3 regions of the Streptomyces sp. NPDC017890 genome follow, and region 3 is predicted to be linked to each of the others. Evidence: riboswitches for the same ligand, from Rfam matches in the RefSeq annotation. Region 3 holds a riboswitch; each other region holds the start of a gene.
The links. A riboswitch is a leader RNA that binds a small molecule or an ion and turns the genes downstream of it on or off. The one in region 3 is predicted to bind thiamine pyrophosphate.
Positions count from the first base shown of each region.

Region 1: it holds a riboswitch for thiamine pyrophosphate, as region 3 does, so the genes downstream of both, thiO (glycine oxidase ThiO) here and thiC (phosphomethylpyrimidine synthase ThiC) in region 3, are expected to answer to the same signal.
Region 2: it holds a riboswitch for thiamine pyrophosphate, as region 3 does, so the genes downstream of both, ACH4F2_RS15045 (thiamine ABC transporter substrate binding subunit) here and thiC (phosphomethylpyrimidine synthase ThiC) in region 3, are expected to answer to the same signal.

Region 1 is NZ_JBIRHU010000011.1:229,019-235,415, forward strand. Features, by position in the region: gene ACH4F2_RS17060 (Rv2175c family DNA-binding protein) at 1-205, opposite strand, end outside; gene ACH4F2_RS17065 (NAD(P)/FAD-dependent oxidoreductase) at 343-1,614, opposite strand; gene ACH4F2_RS17070 (hypothetical protein) at 1,647-1,997, opposite strand; TPP riboswitch at 2,050-2,161, shown strand; gene thiO (glycine oxidase ThiO) at 2,159-3,394, shown strand; gene thiS (sulfur carrier protein ThiS) at 3,391-3,591, shown strand; gene ACH4F2_RS17085 (thiazole synthase) at 3,594-4,391, shown strand; gene pknB (Stk1 family PASTA domain-containing Ser/Thr kinase) at 4,540-6,397, shown strand, end outside.
Region 2 is NZ_JBIRHU010000010.1:63,257-69,653, forward strand. Features, by position in the region: gene ACH4F2_RS15035 (ABC transporter ATP-binding protein) at 1-565, opposite strand, end outside; gene ACH4F2_RS15040 (ABC transporter permease) at 618-2,219, opposite strand; gene ACH4F2_RS15045 (thiamine ABC transporter substrate binding subunit) at 2,264-3,349, opposite strand; TPP riboswitch at 3,429-3,534, opposite strand; gene rlmN (23S rRNA (adenine(2503)-C(2))-methyltransferase RlmN) at 3,601-4,713, opposite strand; gene ACH4F2_RS15055 (phosphatidate cytidylyltransferase) at 4,893-6,056, opposite strand; gene frr (ribosome recycling factor) at 6,056-6,397, opposite strand, start outside.
Region 3 is NZ_JBIRHU010000015.1:184,343-190,739, forward strand. Features, by position in the region: gene ACH4F2_RS21170 (VWA domain-containing protein) at 1-817, opposite strand, end outside; gene ACH4F2_RS21175 (hypothetical protein) at 1,036-1,254, shown strand; gene thiC (phosphomethylpyrimidine synthase ThiC) at 1,310-3,103, opposite strand; TPP riboswitch at 3,096-3,285, opposite strand; gene ACH4F2_RS21185 (YibE/F family protein) at 3,357-4,907, shown strand; gene ACH4F2_RS21190 (SsgA family sporulation/cell division regulator) at 4,968-5,405, opposite strand; gene ACH4F2_RS21195 (IclR family transcriptional regulator) at 5,505-6,230, opposite strand.

The sequences.
Region 1 (6,397 bases), on a different contig from region 3:
CCAGGCCCTTGACGACCTTGTCCTCGTCGATGAAGGCCGCGGGAATGTGCAGCGCGCGGTTCTCACCGCGGCGTACGGCGATGAGCTGGCCTTCCTTGATCAGCTGGCGTACGCGGGTCACCTCGACGCCGAGCATCTCGGCGATGTCGGGGACGGTGAGCCAGGCAGGCACGAGAGCATCGATCTTTGCGTCAATCTCGGTCACGGCTCAAGCCTGCCATCTGGCACTGACAGTCGGAAGCCGGACCCGTCCGACCCGGGCCGGCGAACCGGACCGGAGAGCGCGCAACGGCCGGCGGGCCGGGCCGGTCGGAGTGCGGAAAACGGGTGAACGTGGGCGGACTACGCGGCCGCCGCCTTCAGCGGCCTGGCCGGATCGGCCAGCAGCCGCGGGTCCATCGTCGCGCCCGCCTGGATCAGGCGTCTGCCCTGGGCCAGGTCCCGGGGGCGGCCCACCGCCAGCAGGGCGACCAGGCGGTCCTCGCGCAGCCAGCAGACCGTCCAGGCGGGTCCCGAGGGGTCGCCGCGCCACAGAGTGGTGTCGGCGTCCGTGTGGTGACCGGCGTACTGGACGAAGCGGCCGAACTGCTCGGACCAGAAGTACGGCACCGGATCGTAGGCCGCCGGGGCCTCGCCGGTGGTGGCGCCGATGACGTTCTCGGCGACCGTGCGCGGGCCCTGGAGGGCGTTGTCCCAGTGGTGCACGAGCAGCCGCTCGCCGTAGCGGCCGGAGGGGAAGGAGGCGCAGTCGCCGACCGCGTAGACGTCCGGCATCGAGGTGCGCAGGCGGTCGTCGGCCAGAACCTCCCCGTGCGCGCCGAGGTCGACCCCGGAGCCGGCGAGCCACGTGGTGGCGGGCCGGGCGCCGATGCCTACGACGACCGCGCCGGCGGGCAGCCGCGAGCCGTCGTCGAGCACCACGTGGCCGGGCTCCCCCGGGCCGCCGGGCTCGACGCGTTCCACGCGCGCGTGCGTGCGCAGTACGGCGCCGGCGTCGGCGTACCAGGCCGCCATCGGCGCGGCGACCTCGTCGGGCAGCGCGTCGGCGAGGGGCCGTCCCGCGGCTTCCACGACGGTCACCGCGCAGCCCGCCTCGCGCGCGGCGGTGGCGAACTCGGCACCGATCCAGCCCGCGCCGACGACCACGATGTCGTGCTGCCGGGCGAGCACCGGGCGCAGCCGTTCGGCGTCGTCCAGGGTGCGCAGCAGGTGCACGCCGGGCACCCCCTCCGAGCCGGGCAGCCGGATCGGTTCGGCGCCGGTCGCGAGGACGAGGACGTCGTACGGCACGGGCCCCGCGGAGGTGTCGAGTACGTGCGCGCCTTGGCGGACGCCCAGGGCCTCGCAGCCGAGCCGCAGGGTGATGCCGAGGGCCTCGAAGTCGACGTCGAAGGCGGAGCCCTCGGCCGTGCCGAGCAGGACGGCCTTGGACAGCGGGGGGCGGTCGTACGGCTGGTGCGGCTCCGCGCCGATCAGTGTCACGGTGCCGGTGAAGCCCTGCTCCCGCAGGGCGACGGCGGTCTGCACCCCCGCCATGCCCGCGCCCACGACGACCACGCGGCGCTCCGCGTCCGCTTCCCGTTCCCGGGCCCGCTCCTGCGTCTGCTCGCTCACCTGATCACCATAGACACCTGGCGATCCGCCGGTCAGTGCCCGTGCGCGGTGACCTGCTCCACAACGCTGGTCCCGCTGCCCCGCTGCGACTCCCACTCCCAGGTCTCCTCCAGGCGCACGCGCCCGTCCGGCAGCTCGACGACGGTCGACACGCAGTGTCCCGACGACGTGGCGCCGTCGGTCTTGAGCTGCACGTAGCGGAAGTCGAGACGGTCGCCCTCCCGGCTGCCCACCAGGCGGCCGCGGACGACGTCGCCGCCCGCGTACTCGGCCCATACGGCGCCGTCCTGCTCGTGATAGGTGAACCGGGTGCGCGTGCCCACCTGGCCGGGCGCCTGGTCGGTGACAGGGGCGAGAACGAGACCGTCGAGTGAACGCGCCACGGGTGGAGGCTCCCTTACGAGTGCGATGGGCTGCGGGCTAGGGTGGCCAACGTAAAGCACTCGCGGGAGCCCGGACGCACCGGGCTGAGAGGGAGGCTGGCGGCCTCCGACCGTACGAACCTGATCCGGGTCATGCCGGCGAAGGGAGGGGCTGGACGCCCATGTCGTCACCACCGACTTCCGCTTCCGCTGCCAGATCGGCCGCACCGGCCGCGACGGCCTCGCCACCGTCGCGTACGCCGGACGTCCTCGTCGTCGGCGGTGGGATCATCGGCCTGGTCACGGCCTGGCGGGCCGCGCAGCGCGGGCTCGTCACGGCCCTCGTCGACCCCGAACCGGGCGGCGGGGCGGCCCAGGTGGCGGCCGGGATGCTGGCCGCCGTCACGGAACTGCACTACGGCGAGCAGACGCTGCTCGCCCTGAACCTCGCCTCCGCCCGCCGCTACCCGGAGTTCGCCGCCGAGCTGACCGACCTCACCGGCCACGACCTCGGTTACCGCAGGTGCGGCACCCTCGCCGTCGCACTGGACGCCGACGACCGTGCCCACCTGCGGGAACTGCACGCGCTCCAGCAGCGCTCGGGCCTGGAGTCCGAATGGCTGTCGGGGCGCGAGTGCCGACGCCTGGAGCCGATGCTCGCGCCGGGTGTGCGCGGCGGGCTGCGGGTGGACGGCGACCATCAGATCGACCCCCGATGCCTCGCCGGGGCACTCGTGGCCGCCTGCGAACGCACGGGCGTCGTCTTCCACCGGGTGTGGGCCGACCGGCTCACCGTCGGGGGCGGCGGCGAGCGGGTCACGGGGATCGTCACGGCCGACGGCACGGCCCTGGAGGCCGGGCAGGTGGTCCTGGCCGGCGGCAGCCTGAGCGGACGGCTGACGGGCGTGCCGGAGGCCCTGCTGCCGCCGGTGCGGCCCGTGAAGGGGCAGGTGCTGCGGCTGGCGATGCCGCGGACGCACGGGCCGCTGCTGAGCCGGACGGTGCGTGCCGTGGTCCGCGGCAACCCGCTCTACCTGGTGCCCCGGGAGAGCGGCGAGCTGGTCGTCGGCGCCACCAGCGAGGAACTGGGCTGGGACACGACGGTCACCGCGGGCGGCGTCTACGAGCTGCTGCGCGACGCCCACGAGCTGGTCCCCGGCATCACCGAGCTGCCCCTGACGGAGACCCGGGCGGGTCTGCGCCCCTGCTCCCCGGACAACGCCCCGCTGCTCGGCCCGACCGGGCTGGACGGCCTGCTGCTGGCCACCGGGCACTACCGCAACGGCGTCCTGCTCACCCCGGTCACCGGCGACGTCATGGCGGACGCCCTGACCACCGGGGAACTGCCGGCCGAGGCCCGCCCCTTCACCCCGCGGCGCTTCGACGCCGCCCCCGCACTCTCGGAGCAGCCCGCATGAACATCTCCGTCAACGGCGAGCCCCGCGAGGTGGCTCCCGGTACGGCCCTGGACGCCCTGGTGGGTGCGCTCACCGCGGCGCCGTCCGGAGTGGCCGCCGCCCTCAACGAAACCGTCGTCCCGCGCGCGCGGTGGTCCGTCACCGCGCTGGCCGACGGCGACCGCGTCGAAGTCCTCACCGCCGTCCAAGGAGGCTGACCATGGCCGACGATCCCTTTGTCCTCGGCGGTACGGCGTACGGGTCCCGCCTGATCATGGGTACCGGCGGGGCGCCCAGCCTCGACGTGCTGGAGCGCGCGCTGGTGGCGTCCGGGACGGAGCTGACGACCGTCGCGATGCGGCGCGTGAACGCCTCCGTACACGGGTCCGTGCTGTCGGTGCTGGAGAAGCTCGGCATCCGGGTGCTGCCGAACACGGCCGGCTGCTTCACCGCCGGGGAGGCCGTCCTCACCGCGCGACTCGCGCGCGAGGCCCTCGGCACCGACCTGGTCAAGCTGGAGGTCATCGCCGACGAGCGCACCCTGCTGCCGGACCCGATCGAGCTGCTGGACGCGGCGGAGACACTGGTCGACGACGGGTTCACGGTGCTGCCGTACACGAACGACGACCCGGTCCTCGCGCGGAAGCTGGAGGACGTCGGGTGCTCGGCGATCATGCCGCTCGGCTCGCCGATCGGGTCGGGGCTCGGCATCCGCAACCCGCACAACTTCGAGCTGATCGTGGAGCACGCGCGCGTGCCGGTGATTCTGGACGCGGGGGCCGGTACGGCGTCGGACGTGGCGCTGGCGATGGAACTGGGCTGTGCGGGTGTGATGCTCGCCTCGGCGGTGACGCGGGCGCAGGAGCCGGTCCTCATGGCGGAGGGGATGCGGTTCGCCGTGGAGGCGGGGAGGCTGGCCCGGCGGGCCGGGCGGATCCCGCGGCGGCACTTCGCCGAGGCGTCGTCTCCCGCGGAGGGGCTGGCGGTTCTCGATCCGGAGCGGCCCGCTTTTCGGTAGTGCCGCGCTGTCGTGCCGTTCGTGCGGGTCCACGCCGTCGGTGGCCGGCCGCGCAGGGGCGTAAGAAGCGTCACAGGTCCGCTGCAGTACCGCCCCCGGCCGTCGGCGGCGGCGCCGGGTGTCCGTGGTGGCTCGTAGACTCACCTGCGTGGACACGACCCTTCAGGACCCTCTCGTCGGGCAGATGCTCGACGGCCGGTACCGCGTCGAGGCGCGGATCGCGGTCGGCGGGATGGCCACGGTCTACCGGGCCGTGGACACCCGCCTGGACCGCGTGCTCGCGCTGAAGGTGATGCACCCGACGCTCGCGGCCGACGCCACCTTCGTGGAGCGGTTCATCCGCGAGGCGAAGTCGGTGGCCCGCCTCGACCACCCCAACGTCGTGCAGGTGTTCGACCAAGGGGCCGAGGGAGCGTACGTCTACCTGGCCATGGAGTACGTCGCCGGCTGCACCCTGCGCGACGTGCTGCGCGAGCGCGGGGCGCTCCGGCCGCGGGCCGCGCTGGACATCCTGGAGCCGGTGCTGGCCGCGCTCGGCGCCGCGCACCGGGCCGGGTTCGTGCACCGGGACATGAAGCCGGAGAACGTCCTGATAGGGGACGACGGCCGGGTCAAGGTCGCCGACTTCGGCCTGGTCCGGGCCGTCGACACGGTCACCAGCACCACCGGAGCCGTCCTCGGCACCGTCTCCTACCTGGCGCCCGAGCAGATCGAGCACGGCGCCGCCGATCCGAGGGTCGACGTGTACGCGTGCGGCGTGATGCTGCACGAGATGCTCACCGGTGCCAAGCCGCACGACGGGGACTCCCCCGCCCAGGTGCTCTACAAGCATCTGCACGAGGACGTGCCGCCGCCGTCGGCCGCCGTGCCGGGGATGGCTTACGAGCTGGACGAGCTGGTCGCCTCGGCGACCGCCCGCAACCCGCAGATCCGTCCGCACGACGCCGTGGCCCTGCTCTCGCAGACCCGTCAGGCGCGCGGGACACTGAGCACGGACCAGCTGGACGCGGTGCCGCCGCAGGCGCTCGCCGCGGAGCACGACAACGCCGAGGACCGCACGAGCGTCATCCCGCGCGCGCTGACCTCCCCCGCGCTCGGCTTCGCTCGCCCGGGGGGACCCCCGTCCCGGCCACTGCCCGTCAACGAGGACGAGGGCGCGGGCGACGGCACGGCTGACGGGTTCCCCGCTGACGGGGTCGACCGCACCAGCCGCCTGGCCGCTCCCCCGCCGGTCCCGCCCCGGCGGCGCCGGCCGGAGCTGCGGCGCGGCCCGCTGGCGATCGTCGTGGCCGTACTGCTGGTGCTCGGCGTCGGCACGGGCGTCTGGTACATCAACTCCGGCCAGTTCACCAAGGTGCCGCCGCTGCTGTCCAAGACCGAGGCGCAGGCCCGGGACCGGCTGGACGACGCCGGTCTGGACGCCGGCAAGGTCCGGCACGCCTACAGCGACACCGTGGAGCGCGGCAAGGTCATGAGTACCGACCCCGGGGTCGGCACCCGTATCCGCAAGAACGACTCCGTGTCGTTCACGATCTCCGACGGTCCCGACACCGTGAAGCTGCCGGACGTGCAGGGCTACAAGCTGGACCGGGCGCGGACGCTGCTGAAGGACGAGGGGCTGGAGCCGGGCATGGTGACCCGGGCGTTCAGCGAGGACGTGCCCCAGGGCTTCGTGATCTCCACGAAGCCGGCGACGGGCACCACGGTGCGCTCGGGCTCGGCGGTCGCGCTGGTCGTCAGCAAGGGCAGCCCGGTCGACGTCCCGGACGTCGCCGGCGACGACCTGGCCGACGCCAGGGCCGAGCTGACGGAGGCCGGTCTGAAGGTGAGGGTCGCCACCGAGCAGGTGAACTCCGAGCACGACAGGGGCCAGGTCGCCCGGCAGACGCCGGCCCCGGGCAGCCGGGCCGCCAAGGGCGACACGGTCACGCTCACGGTGTCCAAGGGCCCCGAGATGATCGAGGTCCCGGACGTGGTCGGCGACAGCGTGGACGACGCCAAGCGGA
Region 2 (6,397 bases), on a different contig from region 3:
CGGCGAGCACGGTGGTGCCCAGCCGGCCGAACAGCTCGCGCAGTTCCACCACGAGCCGCTCCCGCAGCGAGCGGTCGAGCTGGCCGAGCGGCTCGTCCAGCATCAGCAGGCGGGGCCGGGGCGCGAGGGCGCGGGCCAGCGCCACCCGCTGCTGCTCACCGCCGGAGAGCGCGGCCACGGACCGGCGGGCGGCTCCCGGCAGCCCGACCAGTTCCAGCAACTCCGCCACCCGTTCCCGCTGTCCGGTGCGGGAGGCGCCACGCATCCGCGGCCCGAAGGCGATGTTTCCGGCCACGTCCCGCTGCGGGAACAGCTGGTGGTCCTGGAACATCAGCCCGACCTCGCGCTTGTGCGCGGGCACCCCGGACTGGTCCCGCCCGTCGAGCGTCACCCGTCCGGCGTCCAGCGGCTGGAGCCCGGCGACCGCCCGCAGCAGCGTCGACTTGCCGCTGCCGCTGGGCCCGAGCACGCACACCACCTCGTGCTCGGCGACATCCAGGTCGACGGCGTCGAGCACGGCCCGCCCGCCGAAGCGGACCGTCGCGCCCTCAAGGTTCAGCAGCATCCCTGGGTCTCCCGCATCCCTGGAAGCTCCATCTCCCGAAACTCCCGCATCCCTAGAACTCCCCGCTCCGGTCGGTCCGCAGCCGCTCCAGCACCACCAGGGCCACCGCGCACACCAGCATCAGAATCGTCGAAAGGGCCATCGCCTGGCCGTAGTTCATGTCCCCGGGCCGCCCCAGCAGTCGTGCCACCGCGACCGGCAGCGTCGGGTTGTCGGGCCGCGCGATGAACACGGTCGCCCCGAACTCCCCGAGCGACACCGCGAAGGCGAACCCGGCCGCGACCAGCAGGGCCCGCCGCACCATCGGCAGGTCGACCTCCCGCCACACCCGCCACGGCGACGCGCCGAGCACCGCCGCCGCCTCCCGCAGCCGTACGTCCACCGCCCGCAGCACCGGCAGCATGGTCCGGACGACGAACGGGACCCCGACCAGTGCCTGCGCCAGCGGCACCAGGATCCAGGACGCCCGGAGGTCCAGCGGGGGTTCGTCCAGCGCGATCAGGAACCCGAAGCCGACCGTCACGGCGGACACCCCGAGCGGCAGCATCAGCAGCGCGTCGAAGCCGCGTACGAAGCGGCCCGCGTCGCGGCGGGTGAGCGCGGTGGCGGCCAGCGCGCCGATCACCACGGCGATGGCGGTGGCGGCGACTGCGTACTGGAGGGAGTTGCCGATCGCCTCGATGGGCGGGACGAGGAAGGTGCCGCCGTCCTCCCGGGTCAGCGCCCGGTAGTAGCCGAAGCCGGGCGCGCCCAGCGACCGCTGGACGAGCACGGCGAGCGGCAGCACCAGCAGCACGGCGACGGTGATCAGAACCCCGGCCAGCAGCGCCCACTGCCCGGTCCCGCGCGGCCGGCGCGCGGTCGTGGCCGCGTCGACCAGGCGCAGGGCCGTCTCCCGCCGCCGTACCGACCAGGCGTGCACGGCGAGGATGGCGGCCACCGCGGCGAACTGGATCAGCGTCAGCACGGCGGCCGTGGACAGGTCGAAGATCTGGGAGGTCTGCCGGTAGATCTCCACCTCCAGGGTGGAGAAGGCGGGCCCACCGAGGATCTGGACCACGCCGAAGGAGGTGAAGGTGAACAGGAACACCATCAGCGCGGCGGCGGCCACGGCCGGCGCGAGCGCGGGCAGTGTCACCTGCCGCCAGGCCCTCAGCCGCGAGGCGCCGAGCATCCGCGCCGCCTCCTCCTGCCGCGGGTCGAGCTGCGACCAGAGGCCGCCGACGGTGCGTACGACGACGGCGTAGTTGAAGAAGACGTGCGCGAGGAGGATCGCCCACACGGTGGTGTCCAGCCGTACGCCCCACAGCCCGTCGAGCAGCCCGCCCCGCCCCACCAGTGCCAGGAACGCCGTACCGACGACGACCGTCGGCAACACGAACGGCACGGTCACCACCGCCCGCAGCACCTGCTTGCCGGGGAAGTCGAGGCGGGCGAAGACATAGGCGCCCGGCAGGGCGATCAGCAGGGTGAGCGCGGTGGAGGCCAGCGCCTGCCAGGTGGTGAACCACAGCACGTGCCGCACGTCGGACTGCGCGAGCACCTCCCCGATCCGCCCGAACCGCCAGGTGCCGTCGATCTCCAGTCCGCGCGCGACGATCGCGGCGACGGGGTAGGCGAAGAACACCGCGAAGAACGCCACGGGCACGGCCATCAGGGCCGGCCGCGCCACGTTCCCCGTGCGGCGCCGGCGCCCGGCTACTTCAGTACGAGTGAGGTCCACGACTTGACCCACTGGTCGCGGTTGTCGGCGATCTTCGCCGGGTCCATGGTCCGCGGGTCCTCGGCCTGCGGCCCGTACTTCCGGAACGCCTCGGGAATCTCCGCTCCCTCCCGCACCGGGTACACGAACATGTTCAGCGGCATGTCGTCCTGGAACTCCTTGCCGAGCAGGAAGTCGAGGAGTGCCTTGCCGCCCTCGGGGTTCCCGGCGTTGCTCAGCAGACCCGCGTACTCGACCTGGCGGAAGCAGGTGCCGGTGGCGACACCCGTCGGCGCGGTGGCCGGCTGCGGGTCGGCGTAGATGACCTCGGCGGGCGGGGACGAGGCGTAGGAGACGACGAGCGGGCGGTCGCCCTTGGCCTTCTTGCCGCCGGACGAGCCGGAGAACTCCTCGTTGTACGCCTGCTCCCAGCTGTCGACGACCTTGACGCCGTTCGCCTTCAGCTTCTTCCAGTAGTCCTCCCAGCCCTGGTCGCCGTACTCGGCGGCGGTGCCGAGCAGGAAGCCGAGGCCGGGCGAGGAACTGCCCGCGTTCTCGGTGACGAGCAGGTTCCTGTACTCGGGCTTGACCAGGTCGTCGAAGGAGTCCGGCGGGGTCAGCTTGTGCTCGCTGAAGTAGGCCTTGTCGTAGTTGACGCAGACGTCGCCGGTGGTGACGGGAGTGACCCGGTGCTTGTCCTGGTCGGTCCGGTACTCGGGGAGGACCAGGTCGGATCCCTTCGCCTCGTACGGCTGGAACAGCCCGTTGTCGAGCGCGCGGGACAGCAGCGTGTTGTCCACGCCGAAGAAGACGTCGCCCTGCGGGTTGTCCTTGGTGAGGACGGCCTTGTTGACGGCCTGCCCGGCGTCGCCGTCCTCCAGGACCCGGACCTTGTAGCCGGAGCTCTTCTCGAAGGCGGCGATGACGTCCTTCGACACGGCCCACGAGTTGTGGCTGACCAGGGTCACGGTCTTGGAGTCGCCGGCGCCCCGGCCGTCGTCGCCGGACGATCCGCAGGCGGCCAGGCCGCCGACCATGCCGAGCCCGAGGGCCAGGACGGTGGCCTTCTTGGTGATGCTCACTGAATTCCTCCTGGGTGACCAGGAGAAGACGCGGCCCCGCCCGAAACCCCTGGCGAGGGTCCCGGGCAGGGCGCAACAGCTCGAGTGGTGACCGATCTCCCTACCCAGAATGACCTGGGCCAGGTTCGGAGGGTCTGCGGCCGGTGCCGCACTCTCAGCGCTGTGGCGCTCCCCTGTCGGAATATGAAGATGTACTTCCGTATGAACTTCTGTACGAAGCTGTCGTACGACGATGTACGACGCCGGTCAGGTTACCGCTCGCTCGCGGCGAGCTGACCACACGCCCCGTCGATCTCCTGCCCACGGGTGTCCCGGATCGTCACCGGCACACCGTGCGCCGCGATCGCCTCCACGAACGCCTTCTCGTCCTCGGGCCGCGACGCGGTCCACTTCGAGCCGGGCGTGGGGTTGAGCGGGATGAGGTTGACGTGCACGGGCCTGCCCTTGAGCAGCCGCCCGAGCCGGTCACCGCGCCACGCCTGGTCGTTGATGTCCCGGATCAGCGCGTACTCGATCGACAGCCGGCGCCCGGAGGTGGCCGCGTACTCGAATCCGGCGTCCAGCACCTCACGCACCTTCCAGCGCGTGTTGACGGGGACCAGGGTGTCGCGCAGCTCGTCGTCGGGCGCGTGCAGCGAGATGGCGAGGCGGCACTTGAACCCCTCGCCGGTGAAGCGGTGGATGGCCGGGACGAGGCCGACCGTGGAGACGGTGATGCCGCGCTGGGAGAGGCCCAGTCCGTCGGGCTCCGGGTCGGTGAGGCGGCGGATGGAACCGACGACACGGTTGTAGTTGGCGAGGGGCTCGCCCATGCCCATGAACACGATGTTGCTCAGCCGGGCCGGTCCCCCGGGGACCTCGCCGTCCCGCAGGGCGCGCATTCCGTCCACGATCTGGTGCACGATCTCGGCGGTGGACAGGTTCCGGTCCAGGCCCGCCTGCCCCGTGGCACAGAACGGGCAGTTCATGCCGCAGCCCGCCTGGGAGCTGATGCACATGGTCACCCGGTCCGGGTAGCGCATGAGGACCGACTCGACGAGCGTCCCGTCGAACAGCTTCCACAGCGTCTTGCGCGTGGTGCCCTGGTCGGTCGACAGATGCCGTACGACGGTCATCAGCTCGGGCAGCAGGGCCTCCTGGAGTCCCTGGCGCGAGCCGGCCGGGATGTCGGTCCACTGCTCGGGGGCGTGCGCGTACCGCGCGAAGTAGTGCTGCGAGAGCTGCTTGGCGCGGAACGGCTTCTCGCCGATCGCGGCGACGGCCTCCTTGCGCTCGGCGGGCGTGAGGTCGGCGAGGTGCCGCGGCGGCCGCTTCGCTCCGCGGGGTGCAGCGAAGGTGAGCTCACCTGGGACGGGACGGGCCACGGTCGGACAACTCCTCATGACGGACGGCGGGCCTGTGGCAACATCCCCGCGTCGGCGGGGAGGACGGCAGAGCCATGCCGAAGCCAGGAGACCTCACTGGATCGTCCCCGCATCGGCGGGAACACACGGAAGGGCCCGCAGCCAGACGCCGCGGGCCCTTCCAGGCTACCTGATGACTGTCAACCCGAACCGACGAAGATCACCAGCAGCAACCACACCACCGGCGCGGTCGGCAGCAGCGAGTCCAGGCGGTCCATGATGCCCCCGTGGCCCGGCAGCAGCGTGCCCATGTCCTTGATGCCGAGGTCCCGCTTGATCATGGACTCGCCGAGGTCGCCCAGCGTGGCGCTGACGGCGACCGCGAGGCCGAGCAGCAGACCCTGCCACCAGGTGCCGTCGTCGATCACGAACTGCATGCACAGCGCACCGGCCGCCATCGCGAACGCCACCGCTCCGAGCAGGCCCTCACGGGTCTTGCCGGGGCTGATGCGCGGGGCGAGCTTGGTCCTGCCGAAGCGCCAGCCGACGGCGTAGGCGCCGGTGTCGCTGACGACCGTCAGCACCAGGAAGACCAGGACGCGCCGCGCACCGTCGTCCGCCATGAGCATCATCGCGACGAACGTGGCCAGGAAGGGCACGTAGAACGCCGCGAAGAGGCCCGCCGTGACGTCCTTGAGGTAGCCCTCCGGCGGCTCGGTCATCCGCCACACGAGGATCGCCAGGGCCGTGAGCGCCATGGCGACCCACGCACCCTCCGCGCCCCGCACATACCCGGCGACCACCATCGCCGCGCCGCCGATCGCGAGCGGCACGAGGGGTGCCCTGATGCCCTTGCGCTCCTGGAGCCGCTTGGTCAGCTCCCACAGACCCACCACGACGGCGACCGCGACCACACCGACGAAGACGGCCTTGACGACGAACAGCGAGGCGACGATCACCGCCCCGAGCCCGAGGCCGACCCCTATCGCGGCGCCCAGGTCGCGGCCCGCGCTCTTCTTCTGCGGCTGCGGTTGGGGCCGCGCCGGCTGGGGGGCGTCGGGCATGGGCTCCGGATTCTGCGGCACCTCCGCATACGGCTGCGCCGACGGGTTCTCGCCGCGATACGGATCGTCGCGGAACGGCTCGTCTCGGAACAAGGGGCCGCTCAGCCGAGCGGCCCCTTTTCCGTCATCCTGGTCTCCGCCGTGTTCGGGTACGTCGGGCACGACGGGCATGGGGCGAGTCTGCTGCGCGTAGTGCGCATCGTACGCGGGACCCGCCGGGGCAGCGCCCTGGGCAGGTCCCTGGTCGGACGGCCCCCAGTACCCGGCTTGTGGCGGCGCTCCCCAGGAAGAGTCGTTCATCAGACCTCGAGCAGCTCGGCTTCCTTGTGCTTCAGGAGCTCGTCCACCTGGGCGACGTACTTGGTGGTGGTGTCGTCCAGCTCCTTCTCCGCACGACGGCCCTCGTCCTCGCCGACCTCGCCGTCCTTGACCATCTTGTCGATGGCGTCCTTGGCCTTGCGGCGCACGGAGCGGATCGAGACCTTGGCGTCCTCGCCCTTGCTCTTGGCGACCTTGATGTAGTCGCGGCGGCGCTCCTCGGTCAGCTCGGGGAACACCACCCGGATGATGTTGCCGTCGTTGCTGGGGTTGACGCCCAGGTCGGAGTCGCGGATCGCCTGTTCGATGTTGCGCAGGGCGCT
Region 3 (6,397 bases):
TGACGCGCGCCGTGACACCGGCCGCCCCGTGCTTGGTCAGACTGACCGCGACCTGTTCCTTGCGCAGGGACAACCGCTTGCGCATGTCGACAGGAAGGTGTTCCTCGCCCTTGGTGAGGCGGGGGCCGGCGGCGGGGGGCGCCGAGGGCGAGGCCGATGCGGTGGGCGGGGCGGCGGCAGCCGCTGGTACGGACGGTGCCAGGGGGGCCGGTGGGGTGGGCGGCGGGGCAGTCGCTGCCGTTGACGAGCCGGTGGGCGCGACCGCCGGGGGAGTGTCGTCCACGCTGATACCGAAGTCGGTGGCCAGCCCCGCGAGCCCGGAGGCGTACCCCTGCCCCACCGCGCGGAACTTCCACTTCCCCTGGCGCCGGTACAGCTCGCCGCCGACCAGGGCGGTCTCCGTTCCGGCCGTGATGTCGAACCGGGCCAGCTCGGTGCGGGTCCCGGCGTCCAGCAGCCGGAGTGACAGCCCCGGGATCTGGCCGAACGTTCCGCCGTCTGCCGAGGCGCACAGGACGATGCGGTCGACGGCCGGTTCCACCGAGCGCAGGTCCACTGCGACCGCGTCGGTCGTGACACCCGCGCCGGCACCGTGCCCACTCTGCTTGCCCAGGTGCTCCACCGCGTCGGACGCGTGGCGTGGCTGGTTGTAGAAGACGAAGTCGCCGTCGTCCCGCACACGTCCGGCCGAGGTGAGCAGCAGCGCGGAGGCGTCGACCTCGGGCACACCCGGTCCGGCGGACCAGACGAGTTCGACGCGCACCGCAGGGGAGTCGACGCCGAGGTTGGCGCCCTTGCTCAGGGAGGTGGCTGTCATGCGCCCAGTCTGCCCAGCCGAGCCCGTCGGTGGGGAGGGGCAGGCGACGGCGACCTCCACCGGGCAACCGGCGTCCGGCCGACGGGTGTGACCTCGTCCCTCCGGTACCAACTCCGCGTCCCACGCGTGGGTTTCCGTTTGGTTACCCATGTCGAGGGGCTGTTCGCTTGACACATGACGCATCCCCCCAGTGTTCCGCTGCCTCACAGTGCCACGAGGTGACCCCACGCCACACAAACGTCGTCGGCGACCTGGCTCTACTGATCGTCGACTTCGCCATCGCCGGCACCGCCGCCCACAGCGGCCAGGTCCACATCGGGGATACCGCGACAGACATGGCTCGCCGTGGGCCGGACGGATACTGGCGTTACGTGATCGACAACCCGTTCGGGGTGGCGAGCCCTCCTGAACAGGCAGCGTTCCCCGGCTCACGCTGAGCCACCCCGTTGCACTACGCCGGGTGGCTCAGCGTGAGGCCGGTGCCGACGGACCTCAGTCGGCCAGCGGCAAGTACACCCGGTTCCCGCTGGCCGCGAACTCCTTCGACTTCTGGGCCATGCCCTCCTCGATCTCGGTCTTGCTGCCTCCGTGCTCACGCCGGATGTCCTGCGAGATCTTCATCGAACAGAACTTCGGCCCGCACATGGAGCAGAAGTGAGCCGTCTTGGCGGGCTCGGCCGGCAGTGTCTCGTCGTGGAACTCTCGTGCCGTGTCCGGGTCGAGAGCCAGATTGAACTGGTCCTCCCACCGGAACTCGAAGCGGGCGTCGGACAGCGCGTCGTCCCATTCCTGCGCACCTGGATGTCCCTTGGCGAGGTCGGCGGCATGGGCGGCGATCTTGTAGGTGATGACGCCGGTCTTGACGTCGTCACGGTTGGGCAGGCCCAGGTGCTCCTTGGGCGTGACGTAGCAGAGCATGGCCGTGCCCCACCAGGCGATCATCGCGGCACCGATGCCGGAGGTGATGTGGTCGTACGCCGGCGCGACGTCCGTCGTCAGGGGGCCGAGCGTATAGAACGGAGCTTCATCGCAGATCTCCTGCTGAAGGTCGATGTTCTCCTTGATCTTGTGCATCGGGACATGGCCCGGGCCTTCGATCATGGTCTGAACGTTCAAACGCTTCGCGATCCGGTTGAGTTCCCCGAGCGTGCGCAACTCCGCGAACTGCGCCTCGTCGTTGGCGTCCGCGATCGAACCCGGCCGCAGGCCGTCGCCGAGAGAGTAGGTGACGTCGTAGGCGGCGAGGATCTCGCACAGCTCCTCGAAGTTCTCGTACAGGAACGACTCCCTGTGGTGCGCCAGGCACCACGCCGCCATGATCGAGCCGCCGCGCGAGACGATGCCGGTCTTGCGGTTCGCGGTGAGCGGCACATACGCCAGACGCACCCCCGCGTGGACCGTCATGTAGTCCACACCCTGCTCGGCCTGTTCGATGACCGTGTCCTTGTAGATCTCCCAGGTCAGCTCCTCGGCCCGGCCGTCGACCTTCTCCAGCGCCTGGTAGAGCGGCACCGTCCCGATGGGGACGGGGGAGTTGCGCAGCACCCACTCACGAGTGGTGTGGATGTTGCGGCCGGTGGACAGGTCCATGACCGTGTCGGCGCCCCACCGGGTCGCCCAGGTCATCTTCTCGACCTCCTCTTCGATGGAGGACGTCACAGCCGAGTTGCCGATGTTGGCGTTGACCTTCACCAGGAACTTCTTGCCGATGATCATCGGTTCGATCTCCGGGTGGTTGACGTTGGCCGGGAGTACGGCACGGCCCGCCGCGATCTCCTCACGCACCACTTCCGGCGAGACGTTCTCCCGTACGGCGACGTACTCCATCTCCGGCGTGATCTCGCCCCGCCGTGCGTACGCGAGCTGCGTGACCGCGTTGCCGTCCCTTCCCCGGCGCGGCTGACGCGGCCGTCCGGGGAAGACGGCGTCGAGATTACGCAGACCGCCGCGCGGGGAGGTGTGCTTGATTCCGTCGTCCTCGGGACGGACGGGACGGCCCGCGTACTCCTCGGTGTCGCCGCGGGCGATGATCCAGTTCTCCCGCAGCGGCTGCAGACCCCTGCGGACGTCGGTGTCGACGAGTGGATCGGTGTACGGGCCCGAAGTGTCGTAGAGGGTGACCGACTGCCCGTTGGTGAGATGCACCTGACGAACCGGCACCCGCAGGTCGGGGCGCGAGCCCTCGACGTACGCCTTGTGCCAGCCGATGGACTTCCCGGCCTCCGTGGATTCCTCCTGGGCGGGGTTCTGTGTGGAGGCAGGCGTGCGTGCGTCCTTGATGGTCATGAGACCTACTCCCTACGCCGGCATTACCCGGTAACAGGTTCGGCGGTCGACGCAGCGGCTTCCGTCTGCCGACGCTTCGTGGGAAACATCACTCGGTTTCGGTGACGTTTCCCGTGAAACATCGCTGGGACGGAGGTCAGCGCCCTCTCAGCCCGGTGCTCCGAGCTCCCGCGTGTACAAAGGTGCCTCCACGCTAGCGTCAATTCGGGCGCGGTGAACAGAGGGCCCCCCTCGTTCTTGCGATGATCGGCCGGTGACCACACCGCAGCAGCCCCCGTTTCCGCCGCACGAGCCCCGCCGCGGTCCGAGTGCCGAGGACAGCAACGTCCGCCCTGAAGCCGGGTACACCCCCGCAGGCCCTCACGGCGCGGACGGTGGCAGACATGACGCGGGCGGCGGGCACGGTGCCGGTGACGGCCACGGTGGTTTCGGTGGGCACGGGGGAGGCCATGGTGCGGGCGGCGGCCACGGTGCCGGTGACGGCCACGGGCACTCGCACGCCCACAGTCACGGACCGGCGACGCCCGTCTCCCGGCATCTGAGGAAGGTCATCGCCGCCGTCCTCATCCCGTTCGCCGCGGCGGTACTGGTCGGGCTCGCGGTGTTGTGGCCGGGCGGCGCACCGCCGCACGAGCGCACCGGGGTGGGCTTCGACCGGCAGACGCAGCAGGGCACCGTCACCAAGGTGGTCGAGCTGAGCTGCCAGTCCGTCAACGCATCGGGTGTCCCCCCGACCGGCGACACCTCTACCGCCGAGGGCTCCTCCGCGGTGCAGCAGGCGAACGGCGACTGCAAGCGGGCGACGATCCGCGTCGACAGCGGCGATGACAAGGGCCGCACGTTCACCGAGATCGTGCAGCCGGACCAGTCGCGCCAGTTGCACGAGGGCCAGAAGGTAGTGGTCGCCTACGAGCCCTCCGCGCCGGAGGACCTGCAGTACTCGGTGACCGACATCAACCGAACGGTCCCGCTGGCCCTGCTCGCCGGTATCTTCGCGCTCGCCGTCGTGGTCGTCGGACGGCTGCGCGGCCTCATGGCCCTGGTCTCGCTGGCCATCAGCTTCCTGCTGCTCAACTTCTTCATCCTGCCCGCGATCCTGCAAGGCTCGAACCCGCTCGTCGTGGCGGTCGTCGGGTCCAGCGCCATCATGCTGATCGCGCTGTACCTGTGCCACGGCCTGTCGGCCCGTACGTCCGTGGCGGTTCTCGGCACCCTGATCTCGTTGCTGCTGATCGGTCTTCTCGGGTCGTTGTTCATCGGCTGGGCCGCACTCACCGGGAACACGGACGACAACACCGGCCTCATCCACGGCCTGTACCCGACGATCGACATGAGCGGCCTGCTGCTCGCCGGGGTCATCATCGGTTCGCTCGGTGTCCTCGACGACGTGACGGTCACCCAGACCTCGGCGGTCTGGGAACTTCACGAGGCCAACCCGACGATGGGTTGGCGCGGGCTGTACCGCGCGGGCATCCGTATCGGCCGCGACCACATCGCCTCGGTCGTCAACACGCTCGTCCTCGCCTACGCCGGCGCCGCGCTGCCACTGCTGCTGCTGTTCTCGATCGCGCAGAGCGGCGTGGGAACGGTCGCCAACAGCGAGTTGGTCGCGGAGGAGATCGTGCGCACGCTGGTCGGTTCGATCGGCCTGGTGGCGTCTGTTCCGGTCACCACGGCACTCGCGGCACTCGTCGTGTCGGCCGACCGGCCTGGCGACCGACCGGTGTCACAGGCCGCCGTGGTGACGCCGGGGGCCGGTGCGACGGCTCCCGTACGCGGGCGGGGCCGGCGGCGTAAGCGCTGAACGCATCGGCAGCCGGCCCGGCGAAGCGTTACGCCAACGCTGCAGGGCTGCCGTAACGGTTCAGCCCGCGCTCTGTTCCTCCGCCAGGATGCGGTCCAGCGCCTCGTCGAGGTGGGTGTCGAAGTCGGCGAGCGCGCCCTCCTGCCCCAGCGGCACCAGCTTGTCGGTCCGGTCGAGAAAGGCCACCAAGGGCGCCGCGGACGAACGGAACAGCGCCTGGTCACTGCCTACCTGAAGGCGGATCAGCACTTCCGCCAGCGGCTCGGGATCGACCGGCGCGATACGCACGTCTCCGTCACCACACGGCCGCCCCACTCCGTCGACCAGCAACTCCCTGCCGAAGGCCCAGGTCACCGGCGCGTCCCCGGGCAGGTGGAAGGTCAGACGCACGGCATAGGGATCACAGGTCTCGTAGCGCAGCTCCACGGGAATGCGGAAAGAGAGCTCCTCGGACACGAGAAAGCTCATCATGACCTCTGCCTGTACGGACTCGCCCATCGCCTACCCCGTCATTCGCCGTCGACTGTCCGGGAATCAAACCTCTAACACTGGTGGCATCTTGCTTAACGTACACACCAGATCACAAGGAGTGAGTTTTCAGATACTGATAGAGATCGCGAGTAACCCCAGAAGCCGTCCCACCTCGGTCTGCAGTCGGTCCGCCGCGGGCAGCAGCCGGTCCGCCTGTTGGAGTGGCAGGGAGATGGCCATCGTCACCGCCGTGGTGCCGACAGTGATCGGAATCGCCGCGCAGACCGTCCCCAGGGCGTACTCCTGGCGCTCGGTCACCGGCGTCATCCGCGGCATGCGTTCCAGGCGTTTCAGCAGGCTGTGGCCATCACGCACCGTGTACGGCGTGACCGGCTGCACCGGGTAGCGGTCCAGGTGGTCGCGGCGGGCATCCTCGTCCAGCTGCGACAACAGGCACTGTCCGATGGCGTGCGCGTGCCCGGTCTCACGGAAGTCCGCCCACTCCTCGACCGCCGGAATGCCCGGCGTGTCCGAGACGCACATGACCTCGATCTCGCCGTCGCGGTACGTGGCGTAGTACACGGGAGCACCGACCGTGTCGCGTACGTGCGCCAGCGCGTCGGCCACCGTGCTGCGACGTTTCTGCTCGGCTCCGCTGCTGCTCAGCCGCTCGGCGGCCTCGCCGAGGAAGAACAGGCCCTTCTCACGGCGCAGATATCCCTCGTGCACCAGAGTGCGCAGGAGGTGGTACGCCGTGGGCAGCGCCAGCCGCGCCTCACGGGCCAGTTGCTTGGCAGGGGACCCGTACTCGTGTTCGGCGACGCACTCCAGGAGACGCATCGCCCGCTGCACGGATCCGATGAGGGTCGCGGACGGAGGGACCGCGGAGGCATTCGTGGGGGGTGTGCGAGGCGTCGAACGGGGCTGTACTGGCAGTGCGTGCACTGCGTGCGGTGGGACAACTGCGGTGTCAGCCGTGGCCAAGGGGCACTCCCGGAACGCGAGGGGGCAGCCCGTGC